DNA from 4 places in the Nocardioides sp. Leaf285 genome. Region 1 is predicted to be linked to each of the others. Evidence: predicted binding sites of a transcription regulator. Region 1 holds the regulator's gene; each other region holds the start of a gene.
What was found. Region 1 encodes LexA, which represses DNA repair genes until DNA is damaged. Its sites were predicted from a motif close to TCGAACANNTGTTCGA; they were not measured.
Positions count from the first base shown of each region.

Region 2: recA (recombinase RecA) is a predicted target of LexA. The motif match lies at 3,083-3,098, and genes of this name have one in related genera.
Region 3: ASF47_RS03055 (SAV_6107 family HEPN domain-containing protein) is a predicted target of LexA. The motif match lies at 2,268-2,283, and genes of this name have one in related genera.
Region 4: ruvC (crossover junction endodeoxyribonuclease RuvC) is a predicted target of LexA. The motif match lies at 1,558-1,573, and genes of this name have one in related genera.

Region 1 covers NZ_LMNH01000006.1:66,242-73,302, reverse strand. The annotation lists gene ASF47_RS19785 (mismatch-specific DNA-glycosylase) at 1-275, opposite strand, end outside; gene ASF47_RS19780 (hypothetical protein) at 393-758, shown strand; gene ASF47_RS21520 (LysM peptidoglycan-binding domain-containing protein) at 896-1,225, opposite strand; gene lexA (transcriptional repressor LexA) at 1,596-2,372, shown strand; gene ASF47_RS19765 (MXAN_6640 family putative metalloprotease) at 2,459-4,156, shown strand; gene ASF47_RS19760 (alkaline phosphatase D family protein) at 4,240-6,030, shown strand; gene ASF47_RS19755 (alkaline phosphatase family protein) at 6,030-7,061, shown strand, end outside.
Region 2 covers NZ_LMNH01000001.1:989,004-996,064, forward strand. The annotation lists gene ASF47_RS04515 (molybdopterin-dependent oxidoreductase) at 1-560, shown strand, start outside; gene ASF47_RS04520 (hypothetical protein) at 557-1,066, shown strand; gene ASF47_RS04525 (response regulator transcription factor) at 1,069-1,752, shown strand; gene ASF47_RS04530 (sensor histidine kinase) at 1,749-3,020, shown strand; gene recA (recombinase RecA) at 3,264-4,310, shown strand; gene ASF47_RS20540 (regulatory protein RecX) at 4,313-5,170, shown strand; gene ASF47_RS04545 (phosphoribosyltransferase) at 5,341-5,835, shown strand; gene ASF47_RS04550 (PPK2 family polyphosphate kinase) at 5,832-6,704, shown strand; gene ASF47_RS04555 (HipA family kinase) at 6,701-7,061, shown strand, end outside.
Region 3 covers NZ_LMNH01000001.1:643,179-650,239, reverse strand. The annotation lists gene ASF47_RS03060 (endonuclease) at 156-1,364, opposite strand; gene ASF47_RS03055 (SAV_6107 family HEPN domain-containing protein) at 1,629-2,084, opposite strand; gene ASF47_RS03050 (hypothetical protein) at 2,753-3,247, opposite strand; gene ASF47_RS03045 (YbaK/EbsC family protein) at 3,449-3,931, shown strand; gene ASF47_RS21630 (MOSC domain-containing protein) at 3,928-4,515, shown strand; gene ASF47_RS03035 (phytoene desaturase family protein) at 4,525-5,850, shown strand; gene metF (methylenetetrahydrofolate reductase [NAD(P)H]) at 5,840-6,730, opposite strand; gene ASF47_RS03025 (polyprenyl synthetase family protein) at 6,914-7,061, shown strand, end outside.
Region 4 covers NZ_LMNH01000001.1:1,032,018-1,039,078, forward strand. The annotation lists gene pdxT (pyridoxal 5'-phosphate synthase glutaminase subunit PdxT) at 19-618, shown strand; gene ASF47_RS04770 (YebC/PmpR family DNA-binding transcriptional regulator) at 700-1,467, shown strand; gene ruvC (crossover junction endodeoxyribonuclease RuvC) at 1,620-2,255, shown strand; gene ruvA (Holliday junction branch migration protein RuvA) at 2,252-2,848, shown strand; gene ruvB (Holliday junction branch migration DNA helicase RuvB) at 2,898-3,914, shown strand; gene yajC (preprotein translocase subunit YajC) at 4,119-4,448, shown strand; gene secD (protein translocase subunit SecD) at 4,450-6,309, shown strand; gene secF (protein translocase subunit SecF) at 6,309-7,061, shown strand, end outside.

The sequences.
Region 1 (7,061 bases):
CAGCGCCCCACCTTGGCGACGAGCTCGTCGATCTCGACCCACCGCGGGTCCCAGTGGCCGACCAGGTCGGTGAGGCCGAGACCGAGGGCGGCCACCTCACGGTCCTCCTCCGGCCGCAACCGACGCGGCGAGAGACCGGACAGGTGCACCGACTCCCAGAAGGAGTTGCCGGGCGAGTCGTAGTAGTGCTCCCGGGTGCGGGTCGAGTCGGCGCCGGCCAGGCCGCAGAACACGATCGCCGGCTCCGCGGCCACAATGTCGGGGAGGACCTCCATGCCCCCCACCGTGCCAGCCACCGGGTCAGGGCACCGGGTCAGGGCTCCGGGTCGACGGGCGCGACGCGATGGTGGTGTCGCGCTGCGAAGTCCCTGCCGATCGGACAGAATGAGCCCGTGGCGACAGCGGGCAAGCGAGCGGGCTCGCGCAAGGGCACCCGGGCGCCCCGCCAGCTGCGCCCGCGCCTGCTGGCGCTGGCCCTGGCCGTGACGGCGGCCGTCGTGGCCTGGGGCTACCTCGTCTACGCCGCGATCGACTTCGGCACCGCTGCCCGCGACGGCGACTCCGGCTCCTGGGCGTTCCTCGCCCTGGCCTCGGTCGGGGCCGTGGCGTGTCTCTTCGTCGGCCTCCTGCTGGTGGCACGCCTGCTCCGCGAGCTCGGCATCACCAGCACACCGACCAGCGCCGCCCCGGACGGCGACGGCGAGGACCTCGAGCCGACCGCACCGCGCCCGCCCGGCGGACGCCGCGCGGCGCGCTGACCGGCTGGCAGCACCCCTGGACGGCAGAGGAGGGCGGGCCCGGTGGGGCCCGCCCTCCTGCACCTTCCCCGCTGCTCACCGGCCGGGGTCGAAGCGACCGGTGATGTCGATGGGGGCGCCGACGACGGCGCCCGAGGTCACGCCAGCGGGATGCGCAGACGCTGGCCCGCGGCGACCATGCCGCCGTCGAGGTCGTTGAGCTGCTGGATCTCGGCGATCGTCGAGCGCACGTCACCGTCGTCGGCGACGTCGGCCGCGATGTCCCACAGCGTCTCGCCGGTGCCGACCACGATCACCTCGGTGGGCTGCGCCTGGGAGGTGGCCACCGACCCGGCGGCCAACCACACGCCGACGGCGAGGATGGCCAGGAGCGAGAGCGTGAACACCACGAGTCGCCCACGCCGGGTCAGCCGCACGTGGTGCGTGGCGACACGGGATGCGGCGGGGTGCTGGATCGTGGTGCTCATGGGGACCTCCTGGGGAAGGGGGCGGTCAGCCGTGGGGTGGAGCTCGAGGTGGACGAGGTGATGTCTAGTGGTGACCACCGACAGTCCTGGAGGACCGCCGTCGGGCACCGGATCGACCACACGTTCGATCGAACATGTGTACGACGTTAGATCACGCGTTCGAACAGCACAAGGGGTCGGACGAACATCTGTTCGACCGCCCGTCCGGCACGGAGGCCCGAACCCGCGGGCCTCGGGCGTCGCGAACGGTCCGACACGCCGTTCGAACAGGTGTTTGAAACCCTCGGGGCCTCCTGGCATGGTGAGCACGTCGCCCGACCGGGCGACCAGCGACACCGATCGGTGGCACCGACCAGCGGAGAGGCAGACGATGGCGACCAAGGACACCCGGGGGCGGACCGGGGGCGGTCCCACGGAGGGCCCGACCGACGGCACGGCGGACGGCACGGTGACCGAGCTGCCCGACGGTGCACCCGACGCCACCGGCCTCACCCCGCGGCAGCTGCGGGTGCTGGCCACCATCCGCGACGCGATCGAGAAGCGCGGCTACCCGCCGAGCATGCGCGAGATCGGCAACGCGGTCGGCCTCACCAGCACCTCGAGCGTCGCCCATCAGCTCAAGGTGCTCGAGGAGAAGGGCTTCCTCAAGCGCGACCCCAACCGGCCCCGGGCGCTGGAGGTCTTCCTGCCCGAGGTGATGGCCGCCCGCCGGTCGATCTCGGCGGCCGAGGAGAGCGGTTACGACGAGACCGGTGTCGGCGACTCCGTGCCGGCCGCCACCTACGTCCCGGTCGTCGGCCGGATCGCGGCCGGCGGCCCGATCCTGGCCGAGGAGCAGGTGCAGGACGTCTTCCCCCTGCCCAAGCAGCTCGTCGGCGAGGGGCAGCTCTTCCTGCTCGAGGTCGTGGGCGACTCGATGATCGACGCGGCGATCTGCAGCGGCGACTACGTCGTCATCCGCAAGGAGCAGACCGCCGACAACGGCACCATCGTCGCCGCCCTCATCGACGGCGAGGCGACGGTGAAGACCCTGCAGCGCAAGAACGGCCAGGTCTGGCTGCTGCCGCACAACGAGGCCTACGACCCGATCGACGGCACCCACGCCACGATCCTGGGCGTCGTCACCGCGGTCCTGCGCAGCGTCTAGCCCGCCGCCGCACCCACCCGGGGTGTCGGCGACCCGTGAGAGCCTGGAGCGAGAGCCGGAACCCTCGACCCACTGGAGTGCCCGACGTGCGCCTTCGTCCCCTGTCCGCCCTGCTCCTCGCGGGCGCCCTGTCCGTCTCGACCCTGACGGTCTCGGCCCTGCCCGGCACGGCCGTCGCCGCCCCCCGGGTCGACCTGCCCGAGGTCCCTGGGCTCCCTGGGCTCCCTGGGCTGCCCGGTGCGGACGGGACCGAGACGCCGGACGAGCACGCCCTCGCGGCCCTCGCAGTGGTCGAGACGCTGGTCGACCCGGCGACCAGCCCCGCGGAGGCCCAGCAGACCCTCACGCAGGCCGGCGAGGCCGACCTCACGGGGGCGCTGCGCGACCTCGCGCTGAGCATGGACGCCCTCTCCCCCGCCGACCGCGCGGAGGCCGCGGCCTACCTCGCCCGGCCGACCGACAGGCGCGGCGACGGCTACCTCGACTACGAGGGCGACACCGTGCAGCGCGTCTGCACCGACGACCTGTGCGTGCACTACGTCGTCGGCGGCGCCTCGGGCAACAACGTGCCGGCCAAGGACGCGAGCGGGGGCGCCGGTGGTGCGGGCAACGGCGTCCCGGACTACGTCGACTTCGCCCTCTCGACCCTCCAGGACGTGCACGACACCTACGCCGGCGCGGGCTACCGCACGCCGCTGCCCGACGGCGCCAAGGGCGGCGACGCCCGCACCGACGTCTACCTCGGCGACGTCGGCAGCATGAGCTTCTACGGCTACTGCACCTCCGACGACGACGTGCCCGACGACGCGCGCGCCGTGCCCGCCTACTGCGTGCTCGACAACGACTACCGCACCGGGCAGTTCCCCACGAACCTGCCGACCGAGAACCTCCAGGTGACCGCGGCGCACGAGTACTTCCACGCCGTCCAGTACGCCTACGACGCCGGCGAGGACGGCTGGCTCATCGAGGCCACCGCCACCTGGGCCGAGGACGAGCTCTTCGACTCGGTGAACGACAACGTGCAGTACCTCGCCGACAGCCCGCTCTCCCACCCGCGGCAGTCGATGGACCGCGACGAGGACCTCGCGGTCTACGGCGACTGGATCTTCTTCCGCCACCTCACCGAGCGCCACCCCGCCGCGGTCGGCGGACTGCCCGTGCTGGTGCGCAAGATCTGGGAGCGCGCCGGCGCCGCCGCCGGCGACCGTGACGAGTACTCCACCCAGGCCGTCGAGCAGGTGCTGCGCCGCCAGCACGACGTGTCCCTGAGCGAGTCCTTCGCCCGCTTCGCCGACGCCAACCTGCGCCCCGGCCGCGCCTACGCCGAGGGCAGGGCGCAGTCCTACCCCAAGGCCCCCCTGTGGAAGCGCACGACCCTGACGGGCTCGAAGCGCTCCGTGGGCGCCCAGCAGGTCTACCTCGACCACCTCAGCAGCGCCAGCCAGCGCTTCACCCCGGGTGCCGGCCTCGGGGGCGGCTGGCGGCTCCGGCTGTCCCTCGACCTGCCGTCTCCGACGCGGGGCTCCGCGGCGGTCGTCACCGTCGTGCCCACCTCCGGCACGCCCTCGACCCGGGTCCTGCGGCTGGACCGCGCCGGTGACGCCGCCACCCGGGTCGGCTTCTCCTCGGCCCGCACCTCCTACGTCGAGGTCACGCTGGTCAACGCCAGCACCCGCTACCGCAACTGCAGCAACGGCGGGACGAGCACGTGGCCCTGCGGTGGTCGCCCGGTCGACGACGGCCTCCGCTCCACCCTCACCGGGCGGGTCGTCCCTGCCGGGTGACGGGACCGCGCCCGGCAGGTGAACGATCGGTGCGGGTCGCGGCGAGGCCGTCACGGCGCCGCCGCCGCGTCGTTGAACGCGTCGTGACCACGAGCGACACCGCCCCGCAGCCCTCCCGCGACACCGGCCCGACCGGCCCGACCGGCCCGACCGCCCCGACCGCGACCGTTCCGGCTCCGCGCCGGCGTACGGTCCTGGCCGGGGGCGCGGTCGGCGTCGGCGCCCTCGGCCTGCGCGTCGGCGCCGACCGCGCCACCGCGGCCCCCTCGCGGCCCGCGGCCCGCCGCGCCCGCGTCTTCCGCCACGGGGTCGCCTCCGGCGACCCGCTGCCCGACGCCGTGGTGCTGTGGACCCGGGTCACCCCGACCCCGGGCAGCACCCCCGGCTCGGGCCGGGGCCCCTCCGTCGAGGTGGTCTGGGAGGTCGCCACCGACCCCCGCTTCCGCCGCGTGGTGCGCCGCGGCCGCGTGCGCACCGGGCCCAGCCGCGACCACACCGTCAAGGTCGACGCCACCGGCCTGCGCCCGTCGACCGAGTACTACTACCGCTTCCGCCTCGACGGCCAGGCCAGTCGCACCGGTCGCACCCGCACCGCTCCCGCGCCCCAGGCCTCCCCCGACCACCTCCGCTTCGGCGTGGTGTCGTGCGCCAACCTCCAGGCCGGCTTCTTCTCCGCCTACCGCGGGCTCGCCGCGCGCGAGGACCTGCACGCGATCATGCACCTCGGCGACTACCTCTACGAGTACGGTCCCGGCGAGTACGGCATGGGCGCCGACAACGTCGACGTGCGCCGCCACGTGCCCGACCACGAGATGGTCTCGCTGGCCGACTACCGCCAGCGCCACGCGCAGTACAAGCAGGACCCCGACCTCCAGGACGCCCACGCCCGCTACGCCTGGATCGTCACCTGGGACGACCACGAGGTCACCAACGACCAGTGGCGGGGCGGGGCGGAGAACCACACCCCCGGCACCGGCGAGGGCGGTGAGGGCGACTACCGGCGCCGGCGGGCCCGCGCGCACCGCGCCTACGACGAGTGGATGCCCGTGCGCATGGACGGCACGGCCGCGCTGGGCGACGGCGCCCGGCTCTTCCGGCGGCTGCGCTTCGGCACGCTGCTGGAGATCAGCATGCTCGACCTGCGCACCTACCGCGACCAGCAGGTGGCCACGCCGGCGGTCGACCCGGCCGTGAGCGACCCCGACCGCACGATCACGGGCGCGCGCCAGATGGCCTGGCTCAAGGACTCCCTGAGCCGCGACCACCGGCCGCAGTGGAAGGTCATCGGCAACCCGGTGATGATCGCGCCAGTGACCTTCGCCGACCTGCCCGACGCGCTGGTCCAGCCGGTCAACGACGTGACGGGGCTGCTGCCCGGCGACGGTGCGCCCTACAACGTCGACCAGTGGGACGGCTACACCGCCGACCGCCGTGAGGTGCTGACCCACCTCGACGACCACCAGGTGAAGGACACCGTGTTCCTCACCGGCGACATCCACTCCGCCTGGGCCTGCGAGCTGCCGCTCGACACCTCCACCTACCCGGTGGTCGGCGACTCCCTGGGTGTGGAGTTCGTGTGCACCTCGGTGACCTCCAACAACCTCAAGGACATCACCGGCACCCCGCCGGACACCACCTCCACCCTGGTCGAGCAGGTCATCCTGGCCAACAACCGCCACATCAAGTACCTCGACTTCGACGACCACGGCTTCTCGGTCCTCGACGTCACCCCCGCCCGCGCCCAGATGGACTGGTACGTCATCGGGGCCCGCGACGACCGCGACACCGCGATCACCTGGTCGGTCTCCTTCGCCACCGCCGCCGGCACCAGCCGGATCGAGCAGGTCGACGCCCCCGTCGGGGGTGACGCCTGATGTGCACAACCACCCCCCACGCCGACCACCACGACAGCCACGAGGAGCGCCCCTTCGCCCGCGGCCTCGGCGAGCTGCGCACCGGTCGGCGTACGGCGATCACGGCCGGCGCCGCCGGACTGCTCTTCTCCACCCTCGCCGGCACGCAGGTCGCCCGGGCCGCCGGCGGGGCCGACACCCGCAGGCGGGCCTACGTGATCGTCGTCGACGGCTGCCGGCCCGAGGAGATCGACAGCGGCCTGACCCCGAACCTCCACGCCCTCCGCGAGGGCGGACTGCGCTTCCCGCGCGCCTCCTCCATGCCGGTCATGGAGACCATCCCCAACCACGTGATGATGATGACCGGCCAGCGCCCCGACCGCACCGGCGTGCCGGCCAACGCGATCCTCGACCGCGAGCTCGGCGCGATCCGCGACATGGACCGCGCCAGCGACATCAAGGTGCCGACGGTGATCGAGCGGCTCAACCGCCGCGGCCTGCGCACGGGAACGGTGCTGTCGAAGGAGTACCTCTACGGCGTCTTCGGCGAGCGCGCCACCCACCGCTGGGAGCCGATGCCGATCGTCCCGGTGGCCGGCTACGCCCCCGACGTCTTCACCATGCAGGCCACGCTCGCGATGCTGGAGGAGTTCGACCCGCACCTGGTCTTCGTCAACCTCGGCGACATCGACCGCTTCGGCCACTCCGACCTCACCGGCACGACCCTCCAGCTCGCGCGCCGCACCGCACTGGCGGCCACCGACGCCCTGGTCGGTCGGTTCGTCGAGGAGCTCAAGAGCTCGGGGCGCTGGGAGCACTCGATGCTCGTCGTGCTCGCCGACCACTCGATGGACTGGTCGCTGCCCACCCAGGTCGTCTCGCTGCAGGCCCCGCTCGAGGCCGACCCCTTCCTCGCCGGCAAGGTCGTCATCGCCGACAACGGCGGCGCCGACCTCGTCTACTGGACCGGTCCGTCGAGCCAGCGCGCCGAGGCCGTACGCCGCATCCGCGCGATCGCGGAGGAGGCCGAGGGCGTGCTGAAGGCATGGGAC
Region 2 (7,061 bases), on a different contig from region 1:
GGGCGGCGGCCGGCCTGGCCGTGCTCGCCACCGCGGGCAGCACGGTGCCGCTGCTGCGCACGGTCTCCGTGCTCGCCGTGCGCACCGGTGACGGCCCGCAGGGGCTGCCGGTCAACCGCTCCGCCGCGGCCGCGCAGGTCACCAGCGACGACGTCGGCGACTCCTTCCGCCTCACGGTGGCCCACGGCTCGCGCACCGTCGAGCTCGCCCGCGAGGACCTGCTGGCGATGACCCAGCACACCGTCGACCTCCCGATCGCCTGCGTCGAGGGCTGGTCGGCCGACGCCACCTGGACCGGGGTGCGGGTCGCCGACCTGCTCGCCCTGGTCGAGGCCCCCGCCGACAGCGACCTGCGGGTGACCTCGCTGCAGCGGGCCGGCGCCTTCGGCACCACCGCGCTCCAGGCCTCCTTCGCCGAGGACGACCGCACGCTGCTGGCCCTGCAGCTCAACGGCGAGACGCTGAGCCTCGACCACGGCTTCCCCTGCCGGATCATCGCCCCCAACCGCCCCGGGGTGCTCCAGACCAAGTGGGTCACGTCGCTGGAGGTGCTCGCGTGAGCGCCCCGACCGGGGGAGCACCGACCCCGCTCGGCCTGCGCCTGGCGCTCGGCGCCGCGGGCGTGGCCCTGGGGCTGTACGGCGCATGGCTGCTGTGGTCGCGCGCCGAGCCCGCCCAGGTGCTCGACGCGCTGCTGTGGGCCGCCTCCGGCGTGGTCCTCCACGACGCCGTGCTCGCCCCGCTCGTCCTCGTGCTCGTCGTGGTGGGCGCGCGCGTCGTGCCACGCCCCTTCCGTGCCCCCACCACGGTGGGTCTCGTCCTGCTGGGCAGCCTGACCCTGCTCGCCGTGCCCGTGCTGGGCCGCTTCGGCGAGCGCGCCGACAACCCCACGCTGCTCGACCGCGACTACACCGCCGGCTGGCTCGCCGTCGCCGGGCTCGTGCTGCTCGGGGTCGTCGTGACCGGCCTGCTGCGGCGACGCGCGCAGCACGCCGCCGGCCCGGTCACGGCCGACCCGTCCCGCCCGTCCGACCCGTCCGACCAACCCGGCCCCACCGGTCGCTGAGCGTGGCCCTCGTGCTCGTCGTCGACGACGACCTCACCGTCCGCGAGGTCGTCGTGTCCTACCTGCGCGCCCACGGCCACGAGGTCGTCGAGGCCGGCGACGGCGAGGCGGCGCTGGAGCTGATGGGCTCCCGCCCGGCCGACCTCGTGGTGCTCGACCTGATGCTGCCCGGGATCGACGGGCTCGAGGTGTGCCGTCGGCTGCGGCGCGGCGGCGACGTGCCGGTGGTGATGCTCACCGCCCTCGGCGAGGAGGGCGACCGTGTCGCCGGCCTCGAGCACGGCGCCGACGACTACGTCAGCAAGCCCTTCAGCCCGCGCGAGCTGGCCCTGCGGGTCGACTCGGTGCTCCGGCGTACGTCGGAGCCGGCCGAGGTCGTCGGTCCGCGGGTCGTGGTCGACGGCGACCTCGAGGTCGACGCCGCACGTCACACGGTCACCCGGGCGGGCCGCGAGCTGGCCCTGACCGCCCGGGAGTTCGACCTGCTGTGGTGGTTCCTCAGCCACCCCGGCGTCGCGGTCAACCGCGACGACCTGCTGCAGGAGGTGTGGGGCTGGTCGGTCGGCGACCGCTCCACCGTGACCGTGCACGTGCGCCGCCTGCGCGAGAAGGTCGAGCAGGACCCCACCCACCCACGGCGGCTGCTGACGGTGTGGGGCGTGGGCTACCGGTGGGAGGCGTCGTGAACGACGAGCAGGCGCAGGTCGTCCTCGTGGCGGCGGTCGCGGCCGTCGTCGTGGGCGTCGTCGGGCTGCTGCTGGCCTGGCTCGTGCGCCGGCTGTCGATCCGCTGGCAGCTCGGCCTCGCCGCGGTCGTGCCGGTGGCCGCGGTGCTCGCCGGGGTGCTCGCGGCCTCCCAGCGCATGTTCATCAGCGACGACGACGTCGAGGTCGTCACGCTCGTGGCCGGCGCCGCCACGGTGGTCGCGCTGGCGGTCGCGCTCGCCCTCTCGCGGGCGATCACCCGCTGGTCGCTGTCGCTGCGCGAGGAGGTGCGGCGGGTGGGCTCCGGCTCGCCGTACGTCGGCGGGGCCCGCGGGCCCTCGGAGTTCCGCGCGCTGTCCGAGGAGCTCGCCACCGCGCACGCCCGGCTCGAGGAGGCCCGTGGGCGCGAGGCGCGCCTGGAGGACTCGCGCCGCGAGCTGGTCTCCTGGGTCTCCCACGACCTGCGCACCCCGTTGGCCGGCATGCGGGCGATGACCGAGGCGCTCGAGGACGGCATGACCCCCGACCCCGAGCGCTACCACCGCCAGATCCGGGTCGAGGTCGACCGCATGGTCCGCATGGTCGACGACCTCTTCGAGCTCTCCCGCATCCACGCCGGCGTGCTGCGGCTGGCCCCCGAGGCCGTGGTGCTGGGCGACGTCGTCAGCGACGCGATCGCCGCCGCCGACCCGGTGGCGCGGGCCCGTGGCGTCAGGCTCGGGGGAGCGGTGCCCGGCGGTCTCGAGCTCGTCGCCGACCCCTCGGGGCTCTCGCGCGTGGTCTCCAACCTGGTGATGAACGCCGTGCGCCACACCCCGCCCGGGGGCACGGTGCACGTCGAGGGCACGGGCCACGCCGCCGGGGTGCGCGCCGCCGCGGGGGACGGCGCGGGGGGCGGTGCGGGGGGCGGTGCGGGGGGCGGTGCGGGGGGCGACTGCGTGGAGCTCGTCGTGACCGACGGCTGCGGCGGCATCGGGGCCGTCGACCTCGCCCGGGTCTTCGACGTGGCCTGGCAGGCCGAGCCCTCGCGCACCCCTGACGACGTCACCGGTCGTGGGGCCGGGCTGGGCCTGGCCATCGTCAAGGGCATCGTGGAGGCCCACCGCGGCACCGTGCACGCCGAGGACGTCACCGAGCAGGGAGTCGACCAGGGGGACCGGCCGACCGGCTGCCGCTTCCGGGTCGTGCTGCCCGTCGACGGCCCCGGGCCGCTCGACGCGGTGCTCCCGGCCCCCGCCCCGCTCTCCTGACCGTCGGTCCGACGAGCACGGCGTCGACCGGGCTCCGCCGCGGCGCGGCGTGTCGACTGGGGTCGAACACGTGTTCGGGCTACCGTGCAGGGGACGGCGCGCAGATCGGCGTTCTCCACAGTCCCGGGTCACCGTTCCCCGACTGTCGGCGGGCTCCTCTAGCGTTCCCGGCACAGACGTTGCACGACACCACAGACCACACCGTGGAGGGCCGAGCGCCCTCCGCCCCAGGACGGAGACATCATGGCTGGAGACCGCGACAAGGCCCTCGACGTAGCGCTCGCCTCGATCGAGAAGCAGTTCGGCAAGGGCTCGGTGATGCGCCTCGGCGACGAGACCCGCGCGCCCCTCGAGGTGATCCCCACCGGGTCGATCGCCCTCGACGTCGCCCTCGGCCTCGGCGGCCTGCCGCGCGGTCGCGTGGTGGAGATCTACGGCCCGGAGTCCTCCGGAAAGACGACGGTCGCCCTCCACGCGGTGGCCAGCGCCCAGCGCAACGGCGGCATCGTCGCCTTCATCGACGCCGAGCACGCCCTCGACCCCGACTACGCCAAGGCCCTCGGCGTCGACACCGACGCCCTGCTGGTCTCCCAGCCCGACTCCGGTGAGCAGGCCCTCGAGATCGCCGACATGCTGATCCGCTCGGGCGCGCTCGACCTGATCGTCATCGACTCCGTGGCCGCGCTCGTGCCCCGCGCCGAGATCGAGGGCGAGATGGGCGACAGCCACGTCGGCCTCCAGGCCCGCCTGATGAGCCAGGCGCTGCGCAAGATGACCGGTGCGCTCAACAACTCCAAGACCACCGCGATCTTCATCAACCAGCTGCGCGAGAAGATCGGCGTCATGTTCGGCTCACCGGAGACCACGACCGGTGGTCGCGCGCTGAAGTTCTACTCCTCGGTGCGCCTCGACGTGCGCCGCATCGAGACGCTGAAGGACGGCACCGACATGGTCGGCAACCGCACCCGCGTCAAGGTCGTCAAGAACAAGGTCGCCCCGCCCTTCAAGCAGGCCGAGTTCGACATCATGTACGGCAAGGGCATCAGCCGCGAGGGTGGCCTGATCGACGTCGGCGTCGAGGCGGGCCTGGTCCGCAAGGCCGGCGCCTGGTACACCTACGACGGCGACCAGCTGGGCCAGGGCAAGGAGAACGCCCGCACCTTCCTGCGCGACAACCCCGACCTGGCCAACGAGCTGGAGAAGAAGATCCTCGAGAAGCTCGGGGTCGGCCCCACCGTCGACGCCGAGGTCTCGCTGCCCGGTGACCCGGTCGGCGTCGACGACTTCTGATCGTGACCCGGTCGCAGCGACCGGTCGACCGCGACGTCGACCCCCGGCCCGCCCCGTCGTGGGCCGGGGTCGACGCGACCGAGTCCGACCTCGGTGAGCCGGCGGTCTCCTCGTCCTGGCGTGGCGACGTCTCGGCGGGCGTCGACGCCTGGACCCAGCGCGCCGAGCGGACCGCGCGGTCCGGCGGGCCCGATGACGCGGCCGGGGCCGACGGGGCCTCGCGTCCGTTCGGGGAGGCGAGGTCCTCGGGTCGCAGGGGCTCCCGGGCCCGCGGCGGGTCCGAGGGCCGGCGGCAGGGTCGCAGCCGCTCGTCGGCGGGTCAGCCGCCCCCCGACCGCGCCGCGCTGGGGCCCGAGGCCGACCCGGAGTCGGTGGCCCGCACGATCCTGCTCGACCAGCTCACGGGCCGTGCCCGCAGCCGCAAGGAGCTCGGCGACAAGCTCGCGCAGCGCGAGGTGCCCGACGAGATCGCCACGGCGCTCCTCGACCGCTTCGAGGAGGTCGGCCTCATCGACGACGAGGCCTTCGCGCGGCTCTGGGTCTCCTCCCGCGGCGCCGGCGGGGGTGGCAGCAAGTCCCTGGCACGCCGCGCCCTGAGCCAGGAGCTGCGACGCAAGGGCGTCGACGACGAGGTCGCCCGCACGGTCCTCGACGAGATCGACCCCGACGACGAGGAGCAGGCCGCGCGAGAGCTGGTGCGCAAGAAGCTGCGCTCGCTCTCGCGCGTCGACGACGTCACCGCGACCCGCCGTCTCGTCGGCATGCTGGCGCGCAAGGGCTACGGCTCGGGCCTGGCCTTCTCCGTGGTCAAGCAGGAGCTCGCCGCCTCCGGTCGCGACGAGCCCGACCCCCTCGACTGACGCGACGGTGGTTGAGGAGCGAGCCCACTAGCCACCGGTGGTTGAGGAGCGACCGCCAGCGAGCGTCTGGAACCACCTACTCGCCACACCGTGGTCGAGGAACGCGCCCCGCCCGCCCTCGCCACGCCCCCCGCTCGACGCTGCGGCCGGCCTCCCGCCACAATGACCGGGTGGCCGACGAGCGCGAGATCCTGACCTACGACCTCTTCGGCACCGCGGTGCGCGACCTGGCCCAGCAGGTGGTCGACGACGGCTACGAGCCCGACCTCGTGCTGGCCATCGCCCGGGGCGGTCTGGGCCTGGCCATGGGGTTGGGCTACGCCCTCGACGTCAAGAACCTCTCGGCGGTCAACGTCGAGTTCTACACCGGCGTCGACCAGCGCCTCGACGTGCCGATCATGCTGCCCCCCACGCCTGCGGCCGTCGACCTGTCGGGCCTCAAGGTGCTCATCGCCGACGACGTCGCCGACAGCGGACGGACCCTGGAGTCGGTGCTGGCCTTCTGCGCCGACCACGTGGCCGAGGCCCGCTCGGCGGTGGTCTACGAGAAGCCGCAGAGCGTGGTGAAGCCCGACTACGCCTGGCGCCGCACGACGCGCTGGATCAACTTCCCGTGGTCCACGCAGCCGCCGCTGGTGACCCGCTCCACCGTGGTCGACGCGTGAGCGCCTCGCTGCTGCGGCTGCCGACGGGCCCGGTGGACCTGCGCAGCCTGCCCACCGACGCCACGCCCGACTTCGCGCACGGCAAGACCGCCGGCAAGGTCGCGCTGGCCGAGCTCGGCCCGCGGCTGGGCGAGCTGCAGGAGCGGCTCTTCTCCGAGCACACCACGGAGCACCCCCGCAGCGTCCTGCTGGTGCTGCAGGGCATGGACACCTCGGGCAAGGGCGGGGTCCTGCGGCACACCCTGGGGCTCGTCGACCCCCAGGGGTTGCGGATCACGTCCTTCAAGGCCCCCACGGCGCAGGAGCGGGAGCACGACTTCCTGTGGCGCATCCGTCGCGCGCTGCCCGGCCCGGGGCTGATCGGCGTCTTCGACCGCTCCCATTACGAGGACGTCCTCGCCGCACGGGTCAGGGGCCTGGCCCCCCTCGAGGAGGTCGAGCGTCGCTACGCCGCCATCAACGACTTCGAGGCCGACCTGCTGGCCGCTGGCACGACCGTGGTCAAGTGCATGCTCCACATCAGCGCCGACACCCAGCGCGAGCGGCTGCTGGAGCGCCTCGACCGACCCGACAAGCACTGGAAGTTCACCCCCGGGGACATCGACGACCGCCAGCTCTGGCCGGCCTACCGCGCTGCCTACGAGACGGCCCTGGAGCGCACCAACACCGAGGTCGCCCCGTGGCACGTCGTGCCCAGCGACCGCAAGTGGTATCGCAACCTCGCGGTCGGGCGCCTGCTCCTCGACGCCCTGGAGGGCCTCGCGCCCACCTGGCCCCCGGCGCGCTACGACGTCGCGGAGCAGCGACGGCGCCTGCTGCACGAGGCCGACCCGGATCCCGACCCCGGCCCGGAGGGGAGCGCGGCGTGAGCCCCGACCACCCGTCCGGTGCCGCCGACCGCGCCGTAGACGACGGCCCGCTGCCCACCGTGGCCGTCACGCGCTACGTCACCCCGCTGCGCGAGGGCGGCAGCCTGCCGGGGATCGTGGAGGCCGACGACCTGGGCACCTACGTGTGCAAGTTCCGCGGCGCGGGCCAGGGCGTGCGCGTCCTGGTCGCCGAGGTCGTGGTCGCCGAGCTGGCCCGTCTGGTCGGGCTGCGCACCCCGCGGCTGGTCGCTCTCGAGCTCGACGCGGAGATCGCGCGCTACGAGGCCGACGAGGAGGTCCAGGACCTGCTGGTCGCGTCGGTGGGGCTCAACCTGGGAGTCGACTTCCTGCCCGGCT
Region 3 (7,061 bases), on a different contig from region 1:
GGTGCTGCGGCCGCCGGGGACGTCGTGTGTCGAACGTCTGTTCGACACCCTCCACCCTACGACGCGTCGCAGGTCACCGCCACCCGTCGCGCACCGCCACCCGCCAGGCACCGTGGCCGCTCGTCACCGCCACCGACCGCGGCCGCCGGCGCGGGTCACCAGATGGCGTCGGCCCACTCCGGGTGGTCGATGAAGGGGTTGCGGTTGAACTGGAAGCGCTCGTAGATGACGTCGTTGCGGCGCATCTCGAAGGCCGACGGCGGGTCCTCGGCGTTCCACCGCAGGAGCGTCGACAGCTTGCCGTGCAGCGGGGCGGTGCCGTTGGCGACCCGGTCGTTGACCTCGAGGTCGGGGAAGCCGTCGCCGCCCTCGTAGCGCACGGACATGAAGAAGATCATCCGCGCCACGTCGCCCTTGTCGGCGTCGCGCGGCTCCCAGGAGTCGCCGTCGGCGTAGTTGCCCGGAGCCTCGGCGTTCTGCGAGCCGCCCTCGTCGAAGTCGAGGTTGCCGCGAGCGGAGTTGACCGTCACGTCGGCCGGGCGCAGGTGGTGCAGGTCGGTGCCGGGGCCCGTGGCCGTGCCGAAGTCGCCGTGGCTCTTGGCCCAGACGTGCTCGCGGTTCCACTGCTCGACGCCGCCACCGTTGTCGGTCTCGGGGCGGCTCTCGCCGGTGTAGAGCTCGATCACGCGGCTCGCGTCGGCGGGATCCTGGTCGGTCTCGCGCAGGGCGGCCCAGACCTCGTCGTAGGTGAGCCGCGCGACACCGCGCGAGACGATCGTGTGCAGCGACGTCTCCAGCGCCGAGCCCGTCTTGCCGACGGCACCGGCGTAGTAGGTGCTGTCGTAGTCGTCGGTGCCCCCGCTCGTGGGCGGGGTGGTGCCCCCGCCGCCGTCGGCGAGGGCGAAGGCGGTGGCGTTGCGCACGCCGGGGGCCGAGAAGTAGGCGCCGAGCGTGCCGGTCACGTCGATGCGGCGCCCCATCAGCGCGGGGTTGGACCGCAGCCCCCAGGACGCGCGGAAGGCGCTCGGCACCTGCACGTAGACCATCCGCGACGTGGCGGTCTCCCCCGGCGCGTCGGCCAGGGCGAGGGCGTAGTCGTCGGGGAACCCCGAGGTCACCACGGTGCTGGTGGCGGTGGGCTGACCCACGACGTAGCCACGCACCGTGGCCGTGGAGCCGTCCTGCACGGTGCGCGCGGTGGCGACGCTCACCGGCGTCGCCGCGTTGGCCGCCCCCGGCAGGACCGACCCGACCATCGAGCCGGCCGTCGAGCCGGCCGTCGATCCCTCGGGCGCGCCGAGGAGGGCGGCGGGCGCGAGGGCGGGGGCCACCGTGAGGGTGGCCGGGACGAGGAGGAGGGACACCAGCTGCGCCGTGCGGCGCGGCCCGAGAAGCCGCATGCGCGGGACTCCGATCACTGGGACACCCGTGCGGGCGTCGGGGCGGGCGGGGCCACAGCGGCCCCCGGTCGAGCCTGGGCGATCCTCACCGCCCGGCGCGACCGGGGAACCCCTCGTCATGGACTCAACCCCGACCATCCAGCCACCCGGACCGACGAGGCCCCGCCCCGAGCCGTGTCACCGCCCTCGCCGCGCGGCCGGGCGGCCGGTCGAAGGGGGGCGGAGGGCTCAGCCGGCGCGGCTGATGCGCTCGGCCGAGGGCGCGTGCGGGACCAGGCCCAGGGCCTGCTCCACCACACCCAGGAACCGGTCGGCATCGCGGACGAGGTCGTCGGCCTCGCGCTCGCTGACCGCGCGCCGCGACCCCGCCTCCGCGGCGGCGCGCTTCGAGGCCCCCGCTGCGAAGAAGGTCGCCCACTCCGCCAGCTCCGGCGCCACCTCGGCCAGCAGCACCCAGGCGTTCTTCTGCGGTCGACGCCGCGCCGGCGCCGGCTGGGCCCGCGCCGAGAGCAGCGCGGCCGCCGAGCGGAGCGCGGCGACGTGGGCCAGCGCGTAGCGCGCCGGCACCTCGGTGGCCACGACGGCCTCCTGGAGCGACTCCGCGGCCCGCAGGAGGTAGGAGTGGGTGGTCGCGGGGAGGGCGTAGGGGTTGGGCGGGGCCACCGACGCCCGCGGCGCGCTCACGCCTCCACCTCGGCCCCACGCGGGGCGTGCTGCTGGATGTCGTCTGTCATGGTCCACCTCACCTGGTCGTCGACCCCACGTGCGACCCCCTGACCTGCTCCCGACGAGGCCCCGCTCCGGCGGAGCCACCCGGGATCGAGCGCCGACGGGGACGGGGGTCGAGGTCGCCCCCGTCGGCAGTGTTCGAACATGTATTCGAACACGGGTGAACCATACCGCCCGCCACGGACAGTGCGTCAAGGGTCGCCCGAGCGCCCCCGGGGCCGCCTGGTCGCGGAGGGCTGCGGCCGGCCCTGGCGGGATTCACCGGTCGGCTGGTGACACCCGCACCTGTCGGCCCACGCGCAGGCCGACAGGTGCGGGTCCGGGCCGACAGCTGGGGCCCAAGGGGCCGACGAGGCCTGCGGGACTGGGCCGGGCCAGGCTGGGCCGGGCTGGGCGGAGCAGGCCCGACCGCGGCGGGCCTGGCGGGGCCGGGCGGGGTGGGACCGGGAGCCAGGCTGGGCCGGGCTGGGCGGAGCGGGCCCGACCGCGGCGGGCCTGGCGGGGCCGGGCGGGGTGGGACCGGGAGCCTCGCGGGGTGGGCCGGGCGGGGTGGGACCGGGAGCCTCGCGGGGTGGGCCGGGCGGGGCGGGCGGGGGGGGCGGGGCGGGGTGGGGCCGGGCGGCTCAGAGGGCCGCGGGGGCCTCCTCGACACCGCGCATGTAGGTGTTGGTGTCGCGGTGCCACAGGGCCACGAGCAGACCGATGTCGAGGGCGAGGGCGAGGTAGGAGATGGCCACGAAGACGGCGGGCGGGTCGATCCGGATGCCACCGATGGTGGCCACCGCGATCATCACGACCAGCACGGTCAGGCTGACCCGCGCCCAGTTGTGGGAGTCGCGCAGGAAGACGACGAGCACGGCGATGAGCATGGCGAGCACCACGAAGAGCACGGCGGCCACGGGGAAGAACTGCGGGATCACGATCGGCTCGTTGGACTTGAGGTAGTCCAGGCCCCGGGTCTCCAGGATCTCCCGCGCCGAGCGGTGCCCCTCGGCCCAGTTCAGGATCAGCGTGTCGCGCATGAGGGCGGTGAGCGCGACGGTGACGGCACCCACGGCCACCAGCAGCCCGAGCAGCGCCATCGCCACCGTCAACGACCTGGGCTGCTGCCGCATCATGCTGTGTTCCTCCGTCTCGAGCCGTCCTGTCCGGGCCATGGTCCCAGACGAGGTGGAGGACGTCCCGCACCACCACGCGGGGCGGGCGCCGCGGGGGCGACGCGCACCACACCCTCCCTGCGCGCGGCGCGCCGCCGGCACGACCCGCCCCGACCGGACGACCGCACCACGGCTGTCGGCGTCACCGCCTAGGGTCGCACCATGAGCGAGGAGCACCCCGGCATCGCCCGCTTCCGGGCGGCCCACCGCGAGCGGGGCGGCACGGGCGAGGTCGTCGTGCTGCCCGACGCCGTCCACACCGCGGCCCTGGCCGCCGAGGCGCTGGGCTGCGAGGTGGGCGCCATCGCCAACAGCCTGCTCTTCGACGCCGGCGGCTCCCCGGTGCTGGTGCTCACCTCGGGGGCGCACCGCGTCGACACCGCCCACGTCGCCGCCGTCGTGGGCGTCGCCGCCCTGCGCCGGGCCACCCCGGAGTTCGTGCGGGCCCACACCGGCCAGGTGATCGGCGGGGTCTCCCCGGTCGGGCACCCCGCGCCGGTGCCGACGTACGTCGACTCCTGGCTGCGCCGCCACCCGGTGGTGTGGGCGGCCGCCGGCCACCCCGCGGCGGTCTTCAGCACCACCCACGACGAGCTGCTGCGCCTCACCGGCGGCACCCCGGTCGAGGTCGAGCCGGCGCCGTGACCTCTCCCGACCCGTCCCCGGGGTCGTCGAGCACCGCCCCGACCGCCACGGGCTCCACGACCTCCGACGCCGACGCCGACGCCGACGCCGTGCCCCGCGTCACCGAGCTCTGGGTCGCGCCGGAGCGGCACGCCCCGATGGAGCCCCGCCGGTGCGTCGAGGTCGAGGCGGGCGCAGGCGTGGTCGGCGACCGCTGGCACGGCATCCGTCACCGCCACGTCACCCTCCAGTCCGCCGACGCCCTGCTCGAGGCCGCCGAGGCCCTGGGCTCCCCGGTGCCGGCCTCGGCGACGCGGCGCACCGTCACCGTGAGCCACGGCACGGTGCCGACCGACCCGGGCGCGCGGGTCAGCGTGGGCGGGGTCGAGCTGGAGGTGGTGCGGGTGGCGGCCCCGTGCGCCCTGATGGAGCGCAGCATGGGCCCGGGCGGTGCCGCGGCGCTGCGTCGCCGGGGCGGGTCGGTGCTGCGGGCGCTGTCCTCGGGTCCCATCGCGGTCGGCGACCCGGTGGAGGGTCTCCTCACGGCACCGACGCCCTCCCGCGGCGCTGGTCCTGCGCGCCGGCCCGGCCCCTCGACGCCCTAGGCTCCGGGCATGTCGCGGGTGGTGGTGGTCGGTGGGGGCTTCGGCGGGATGGCCGCCGCCGTCCGGCTGGCCAAGCTGGGCCACGAGGTGCGGCTCCTCGAGCGCTCGACCGCCCTCGGCGGCGCCCTCGCGGCCCGCGAGCAGGACGGCTTCACCTGGGACGCCGGGCCCACCTCCACCCTCGTGCCGGCGGTGCTGCGCGACCTCTTCCGCAAGTCGGGCCGTCCGCTGGAGCGCGAGCTCGACCTGGAGCCGCTCGACCTCGTGCGCGAGCACCGCTTCGAGGACCGCACCGTGCTGCGGCTCCCCGCCACCCGCGCGCCCCAGGTCGCGGCCTTCGACGCGCTCTCCCCCGGGCTGGGTCGGCAGTGGGCCGACTGGACGGCGTCGTTCACCGACGACTGGGAGGTGCTGCGCCGCGGCTACCTCGAGGTGCCCTGGCAGCGTGGGGCCCTGCCCCGCGAGGTCGCCGCACGGCTCGACTCCCGCGAGACCCTCCACAAGCGCCTGCGCCGCACCTTCCGCGACGAGCGGCTGCGCCTGGTCGCGGGCCACCCCTTCACGGCCGACGGGCACGACCTGCGCAACGTGCCGGCCTGGGCCGGGGTGGTGTCCTACCTCGAGCAGCGCTTCGGCGCCTGGACCGTGCCCGGCGGCCTGCACCAGGTCACGACGGCGCTGACCGCGCGGCTGGCCACCCGTCGGGTCGAGGTCGACCTGGGCTGCGAGGTGCGCGACGTGGTGGTGCGCGGGGGCCGCGCCGTCGCGGTCCGCACCGACCAGGGCGAGGTCGACGCCGACGTCGTCGTGCTCGCCGTCGACCCACGGCGCATGCCCGCCCTCGCCCGGCTGGTCGAGCGCACCATGCCGGCCATCCCCCCGACCGTGTGCCACGTCGGCCTGCGGGCCGCGACGGACCTGCCCGACCTCCCGCACGAGGTCGTGCTCCACGGAGACCCCGTGATCGTGGTCAGGCCGGGAGGCACGGCCCCGGACGGTGGCGCCGCCTGGACGATCCACGGTCGCGGCCGGCTCGCCGAGGACGTGCTCGTCGCGCTGGCGCGGGCCGGCATCGACGTCCGGCCCCACGTCGTCACGCGGATCGACCTCACACCCCGCGAGCTGGTGCAGGAGTGGGGCGGCTCGCCGCTCGGCGTGCTCTGGCAGGGCCGCTCGACCGTACGCCGCCGCCTGGGCCCCGACACCCCCGTCGCCGGGCTCGTCACCGCGGGCGCCCACGCCACACCGGGCGCGGGGCTGCCCTTCGTGGGACTCTCGGCGGCGCTGGTGGCCCAGGTGGTCGGGCCCGCCGACGGGGTCAGGGTCAGACGCTGACGTCGAGCTTCTCGAAGATCTCCAGCGTGGCCCGCGAGCGGTTCAGCGTGTAGAAGTGCAGCCCCGGCGCGCCGCCCTCGAGCAGCTCCTCGCACAGCTCGGCCGCGGCGGCGATGCCCTCGGCGCGCATCGAGACCGCGTCACCGTCGTGGGCGGCGATGCGGGCCACGACCTCCTCGGGCACCTCGGTGCCGATGAGCTCGCCCTGGCGACGGATGGCCTTGAGGTTCAGGATCGGCATGATGCCGGGCAGGATCGGCAGGTCGACGCCGCGGTCGCGGACCCGCTGCACCAGCGCGAAGTAGTCGGCGGCACGGAAGAACATCTGCGTGACCGCGAACTCCGCGCCCGCCCGGGCCTTCGCGACGAGCACGTCGGCGTCGTGGTCGAGCGACTCCGCCGAGGGGTGGCCCTCGGGGAAGGCCGCCACGCCGACGCGGAAGTCGCCGCGCGCGCGGGCCAGCTCCACCAGCTCCGTGGCGTAGGTCAGGCCGCCCTCGGTCGGGGTCCACGGCGCCCGGGGCCCGTCGCTGGGGTCGCCGCGCAGGGCCATGACGTGGTGCACGCCGGCCGCGGCGTACTCGTCGAGGATCGACTCGAGCTCGCCGCGGGTGTGCCCGACGCAGGTGAGGTGGGCCATGGGCAGCAGGGAGGTCTCGCGCGCGATGCGACCGGTGATGCGCACCGTGGAGTCACGGGTGCCGCCGCCGGCGCCGTAGGTCACCGAGACGAAGGTGGGACGGTAGGCCTCGAGGGTCGCCACCGCCTGCCACAGCTGCTCCTCGCCGGCGGCGTCCTTGGGCGGGAAGAACTCGAAGGAGAACGACCGCTCGCCCCGCTGGATGAGGTCTGCGAGGGAGCGTCCACGGCCGTCGGTCATGCTGCCCAGTCTAGGTTCGCCCCGTCTGCGGACCCGGCGCTGTCCACCTCCACGGGACCAGGACAGGCGGCGGACGGGCGGCGGACGGCCGCCCGACGGGCGGTGGAGGGCCCCGTCGGACCCCCTGCGGCCCCCGCGCCGGGCCGGCGCGCGCGACCTGGACCCACCGCCTAGGGTCGTGGCGTGAGCGCGCGCGAGGCCAGCCCGACCGACGACCGACCCGACCAGCGACCCGACCGGCGACCCGACCGGCTCCCCGACCAGGCCGACGACGGGTCGACGGACGGTGCCGAGGCAGCGCTGGAGAGCGCACCGTGGGACGGCAGCGGCT
Region 4 (7,061 bases), on a different contig from region 1:
CGGCCCTACGATCGCCCGGTGCCGTCACCCCGCATCGGAGTCCTCGCCCTCCAGGGCGACGTCGTCGACCACGTCCGCGCGCTGCGGGCGCTGGGGGCCGAGGCGACCGGCGTACGCCGCGCGGCGGAGCTGGCCGCCGTCGACGCGCTGGTCGTGCCGGGCGGCGAGTCGACCACGATGATCCGCCTGGCGAGGGTCTTCGACCTGCTCGGACCGCTGCGCGAGCGGATCGCCGAGGGCCTGCCGGTGCTCGGCACCTGCGCGGGGATGATCATGCTGGCCGACCGCGTCGAGGACGCCGCGCCCGGGCAGGAGACCCTCGGCGGGCTGCACGTCACGGTGCGCCGCAACGCCTTCGGGCGCCAGGTCGACTCCTTCGAGGGCCCGCTCGACGTGGCCGGCCTCGACTCCCCGGTGCACGCCGTCTTCATCCGCGCGCCCTGGGTCGAGGCCGTCGACGACGACGTCGAGGTGCTCGCGCGTGTGGCGCACGGTCCGGCCGTGGGTAGGATCGTCGCGGTCCGGCAGGGCCCGCTCATGGCCACCTCGTTCCACCCCGAGGTCGGCGAGGACACCCGCATCCATGGGTTGTTCCTCGACCTGGTCCGGGAGCGCTGACCGGCCGGCGCAGCACTTCGACAAGCACGACCGCCCCGGTGCGCCGGGAGCAGGGCGTGGACGGACGGGAAGAGGGAACGCATGTCGGGGCACTCCAAGTGGGCGACCACCAAGCACAAGAAGGCCGCGATCGACGCCAAGCGCGGCAAGATGTTCGCCAAGCTGATCAAGAACATCGAGGTCGCGGCCCGCATGGGCGGCGGTGACCCCACCGGCAACCCGACGCTCTACGACGCCATCCAGAAGGCCAAGAAGTCCTCGGTGCCCAACGACAACATCGACCGCGCGGTCAAGCGCGGCTCCGGTGCGGAGACCGGCGGCGCCGACTACCAGACGATCATGTACGAGGGCTACGGCCCCTCCGGCGTCGCGATGCTCATCGAGTGCCTCACCGACAACAAGAACCGCGCCGCCATGGAGGTCCGCACCGCCATGACCCGCAACGGCGGCTCGCTGGCCGACCCGGGCTCGGTGTCCTTCCTCTTCCACCGCAAGGGCGTCGTCGTGGTGCCCGCGCAGCAGGAGGGGAAGACCGTCTCCGAGGACGACGTGCTCGAGGCGACCCTCGAGGCCGGCGCCGACGCCGTCAACGACCTGGGGGAGGCCTTCGAGGTCGTCTCCGAGCCCACCGACCTGGTGGCGGTGCGCACCGCGCTGCAGAGCGCCGGCATCGACTACGACTCCGCCGACGCCTCCTTCGTGCCCGACATGCAGGTCGCGCTCGACAAGGACGCCGCGGCCAAGATGTTCCGCCTCGTCGACGTCCTGGAGGACCTCGACGACGTGCAGAACCTCTACGCCAACTTCGACGTGGCCGACGACGTCATGGCCCAGCTCGAGGACGCCTGACCCGAGGCCGCTCCCGAGGCTGCTCCCGAGGCTGGGCCCCGGCCCGCGTGTCGCCGCGGCCCAGGCCGGTCGTGGTGGGTAGCGTTGCCTGCGAACACATGTTCGACACGACGCCGGCCCACCGAGGCCCGGTGCGAGGACCAGGAGGCGCGATGCGGGTGCTCGGGATCGACCCCGGCCTGACCCGCTGCGGCCTCGGGGTGGTGGAGGGGTCGGTGGGCCGCCCGCTGACCCTCGTCGACGTCAACGTGGTGCGGACCTCCTCGCACCTGCCGGTCGCGGAGCGCCTGGTCACCATCGAGAAGGGCGTGGACGCCTGGCTCGACGAGTTCTCACCCGACGCCGTCGCGGTGGAGCGGGTCTTCGCCCGCTCCGACGTGAGCACGGTGATGGGCACGGCGCAGGCCAGCGGGATCGCCATGGTGTGCGCGGCGCGACGCGGGCTGCCGATCGCGCTGCACACCCCCAGCGAGGTCAAGGCCGCGGTCTCGGGCAACGGTCGCGCCGACAAGCAGCAGGTCGGGGCGATGGTGACCCGGATCCTGCGCCTCGACGCGCCGCCGAAGCCGGCCGACGCGGCCGACGCCCTGGCCCTGGCCATCACCCACATCTGGCGCGGCGGGGCCCAGCAGCGCATCGACGCCGCCGTCGGGGCCAGCGGCGCGCGCGCCCACCGGCAGGCGCAGGTCGACGCCCAGGTCAGGGCCCAGCGGGCCGTCCAGCAGCAGGCGCGCAGGCGCGCGTTGGAGCAGGCCGCCGAGGTCGCGGCCGGGAGGAGCAGCAGGTGATCGCGTTCGTGCACGGCCAGGTGGCCACGGTGGGCCTGTCCAGCGCCGTCCTCGAGGTGGGCGGCGTGGGGCTCGAGCTGCTCTGCGCCCCCGGCACCCTGGCGTCGCTGCGCGTGGGGCAGCCGGCGACCCTGCCCACCAGCATGGTGGTGCGCGAGGACTCCCTGACGCTCTTCGGCTTCCTCGACGACGACGAGAAGGCCTGCTTCGAACTCGTGCAGACCGCCTCCGGCGTCGGTCCCAAGCTGGCCCAGGCGGTGCTGGCCGTGCTCGCGCCCGACGACCTGCGCCGCGCAGTCTCGGCCGAGGACGTCAAGACCCTCACGCGCGTGCCCGGCATCGGGCAGAAGGGCGCGCAGCGGATCATCCTGGAGCTCAAGGACCGCCTCGGCGCGCCCGTCGGCGGTCGCTCGGCGCCGGCCGCCGCCTCGGCCGAGCCGTGGCGTGAGCAGGTGGCGACCGGTCTGGTCGGTCTGGGCTGGTCGGCGAAGGACGCCGAGAAGGCCGTTGACGCCGTGGCCCCCGAGGCGGGGCCGGTGCCCGACGTCGCGGCGCTCCTGCGCGCTGCGCTGCGCTCGCTGAGCAGGGCCTGACGTGCGCGAGGAGGACCTCGCGGCCGCCGAGGACGCCTACTTCGGGTCCCTGACCGCCGCCGAGGCCGAGGGCGACGAGCGTGCGGTCGAGGCCGCGCTGCGACCGCGCAGCCTCGACGAGGTCGTCGGGCAGGCCCGGGTGCGCGACCAGCTGGGCCTGGTGCTGGAGGCGGCGCGGATGCGCGGGCGCTCGCCCGACCACGTGCTGCTGTCGGGCCCGCCGGGTCTCGGCAAGACCACGCTGGCCATGATCATCGCCCACGAGATGACCGCACCGCTGCGCCTGACCAGCGGCCCGGCCATCACCCACGCCGGCGACCTGGCCGCGATCCTGTCGGGGATGAACGAGGGCGAGGTCCTCTTCGTCGACGAGATCCATCGGATGTCGCGCCCGGCGGAGGAGATGCTCTACATGGCGATGGAGGACTTCCGCGTCGACGTCGTCATCGGCAAGGGGCCCGGCGCCACCGCCATCCCGCTCGAGATCCCGCCCTTCACCCTCGTCGGCGCGACCACCCGTGCCGGGCTGCTGCCCGGCCCGCTGCGTGACCGCTTCGGCTTCACCGCCCACCTCGAGTACTACGAGCCCCACGAGCTCGACCGCATCGTGCACCGCTCGGCGGGCCTGCTCGGGGTCGAGCTGCGCCCCGACGGCTCCAGCGAGATCGCCTCGCGCTCGCGCGGCACCCCGCGCATCGCCAACCGCCTGCTGCGCCGGGTGCGCGACTTCGCGCAGGTCCGCGCCGACGGCGTCGTCACCCTCGACGTGGCGCGCGCGGCGCTCGATCTCTACGAGGTCGACGAGCTCGGCCTCGACCGGCTCGACCGGGCCGTGCTCGACGCGCTGTGCCGCCGCTTCGGCGGCGGCCCCGTGGGGGTCTCCACCCTCGCCGTGGCCGTGGGGGAGGAGCGCGAGACCGTCGAGGAGGTCGCCGAGCCCTTCCTGGTGCGCAACGGCTTCCTGGCCCGGACCCCCCGCGGGCGCATCGCCACCCGCGCGGCCTGGCACCACCTCGGCCTGGCCGCACCCGCCGCGGTGGCCGACACGGCGCTCTTCGACGACTGAGCGGTCGCGCGCCGCGTGGCCACGCCGCCGCCGCGCGCCGGGCCCGCACGACCTGGTCCGAGAGGGTGTGGCGGTGCGCGCCCCGCCGGGCACGGTGGTGCACGACGTGGCCTGGGCCACGGCTACACTTTGCCGTCGGTCGCCCCCGGGACTCCTCCGGGGTCCCGCGGCCCTGCACCCACTCCCTGCTCGAGAGGTCTTGTCGTGTCGACGCTCGTCAACCTGCTGCCGATCATCCTGATCGCGCTGGTGTTCTGGCTGCTGATCATCCGGCCGCAGACCCGGCGCCAGAAGGAGCTCGTGCGCATGCAGGGCTCCCTCACCGTCGGCGACCGGGTGATGCTGACCTCGGGCGTCTTCGGCGAGGTCCGCGAGATCACCGACGAGCACGTCGGGGTCGAGATCGCCGACGGCGTCGTGATCCGCGTGGTGCGAGGGGCGATCGGCTCGATCATCCCCGCCCACGACCCGCTCGAGGACCCGACCGACGGGCCGGCCCTCGGCGAGGGCCGCGCCGAGACCGAGGAGCGCTGACGTGGCGCGCCCCTCGACCCGTCCGGGCCGCACCCTGGTGGTGTTCTTCCTCGGCGTGGCGATCCTCTACGGGCTCACCGCGCTGGCCGGCACCTGGAAGCCGGCCCTGGGCCTGGACCTCCAGGGCGGCACCCGCATCGTCCTGATCCCCGACGGCGACCCCTCGCAGGAGAACCTGGAGGAGGCCCGCCAGATCATCGACGACCGCGTCAACGGCTCCGGCGTCTCCGAGGGCGAGGTCACGACCTCGAGCGGCAACATCACCGTCGAGATCCCCGGCGAGGACCAGAGCGACCTCGAGGAGACCGTGCAGCGCACGGCCCAGCTCCGCTTCCGTCTCGTCGCGTGCTCCCCGCTGCTCGGCACCGCCTGCGGCGCGACCGGCCAGGTGAGCACCGACCCCGGCACGCAGGTGCCCGGCGCCACCACCCCCGGTGGCCAGCAGGGTGGCCAGCAGGGCGGCACCCAGAACGGTCAGCAGAACGGCCAGCAGCAGGGCGGCCAGCAGGACGGCGCCGGTCAGAGCGGCAACAACCGCCCCGCTCCCGGCTTCGCCCAGCGCGACCTGCTCACCTCCGGCACGGCCTCGCCCAGCCCCAGCGGCCAGCCCAGCGACCAGCCCAGCGGCCAGGCCGGCGACGGTGCGAGCACCAGCCCCTCGGCCGAGCCCTCCGGCAGCGCCTCGCCCTCGGGCAGCGCCGGCCCGGGCGCCGCCGCCGGCGGCCAGGCCGCGATCGACAGCTGCCTGGCGGCAGCCGCCGACGACGAGACCCTGGCCGACCCGCTGGCCTGGATCAACAGCCCCACCCCGGCGTGCGCCGAGGCGTTCACGGCGTACCAGTGTCCCGCCGAGGGCACCGGCCAGGCCATGCCCGACGACCCGGCCACGCCGCTCATCACCTGCGACGACGAGGGCATCCCCTACCTGCTGTCGAGCTCGATCATCGAGGGCACCGACCTCACCGACGCCGCCGCGGGCATCCCGCAGGGCCAGGTCGGCTGGGCGGTCACCCTGTCGTTCAACGGCGAGGGCACCGACACCTTCGGCGAGGTCTCCCAGGCCCTGGCCGGCCAGGAGCGCCCCTTCGCCATCGTGCTCGACGGCGGCGTGATCTCCGCGCCCACCATCGACACCCCCATCCTCAACGGCGAGGCCCAGATCACCGGCGACTTCGGCGAGGAGGAGGCCGACAGCCTGGCCACGAGCCTGAAGTACGGCTCGCTGCCGATCGCCTTCGGCGACACCTCGGTCGAGACGATCGGCCCCTCGCTCGCGGGCAGCCAGCTCAGCGCGGGCATCTACGCCGGCGCGGCCGGCCTGCTCCTGGTGATGCTCTACTGCCTGGTCTACTACCGCGGCCTGGGCCTAGTGGTCGTCGGCTCGCTCGCCGTCGCGGCGGCCATCACCTACGCCATGGTCCTGCTCCTGGGCGCCGGCGCGGGCTTCACGCTGACCCTGCCCGGCATCGCCGGTCTCATCATCGCGGTCGGTGTCACCGCCGACTCCTTCATCATCTTCTTCGAGCGCATCCGCGACGAGATGCGGGAGGGCAAGTCGATGCGGGTCGCGGTCGAGTCGGGCTGGCAGCGCGCCCGGGTCACCCGGCTGGCCGCCAACGTGGTCTCGCTGCTCTCCGCGGCGGTCCTCTACATCTTCGCGACCGGCGTCGTGAAGGGCTTCGGCTTCGCGCTGGGCCTCTCGACGCTGATCGACCTCGCGGTGCTGTTCTGGTTCACCAAGCCGATGGTGTCCTACCTCGCGCGCTACTCGTTCTTCAACGGCGGCGGTCGGCTCTCCGGCCTCAGCCCCGAGACCCTGGGCATGGACCGGGTCCCGGCCACGGCAGGAGGCAAGGCCTGATGGGCACGTTCTCACGGCTCGGCAACGACCTCTACGGCGGTCGGAAGTCGATCGACTTCGTCAACAAGCGCGGCCCCTGGTACCTCGTCTCGGTGCTGCTCGTGGCCGCGGCGATCGCCATCGTTCTGCTCAAGGGCCTCAACTTCGGCGTGGAGTTCACCGGCGGCACGCAGTTCGACGTCGACGTCGCTGCGAGCTCCGCGACCCAGGACACCGCCGACGAGCTGCGCCAGGAGATCGCCGACTCCGGGATCGAGGCCGCGGGCACGCCCACGGTAACGACCTCGAGCCGCGACGCGCTCATCGTGCAGACCGAGAACCTCTCCAACGCCGACAACGACGCGATCCTGCAGATCATCGACGACGTCACCGGCGCGTCGGGTGACGCGATCTCCCAGACCGAGATCGGCCCGAGCTGGGGCCAGCAGGTCGCCCAGCGCGCCGTGCTCGGCGTGGTCATCTTCCTCATCCTCGTGGTGCTCTTCATCTGGGCCTACTTCCGCGAGTGGAAGATGTCGGTGGCCGCGCTCGTCGCGCTCTTCCACGACATCGCCATCACGATCGGCATCTACGCCCTCTCCGGCTTCCCCGTGACACCGTCGGCTGTCACCGGTCTGCTGGCGATCCTCGGCTTCTCGCTCTACGACACCGTCGTCGTCTTCGACAAGGTCCGCGAGAACACGACGTCGGCCGAGCTGCGCCGCACCCGCTACACCTACGCCGAGGCCGCCAACCTGGCGGTCAACCAGACG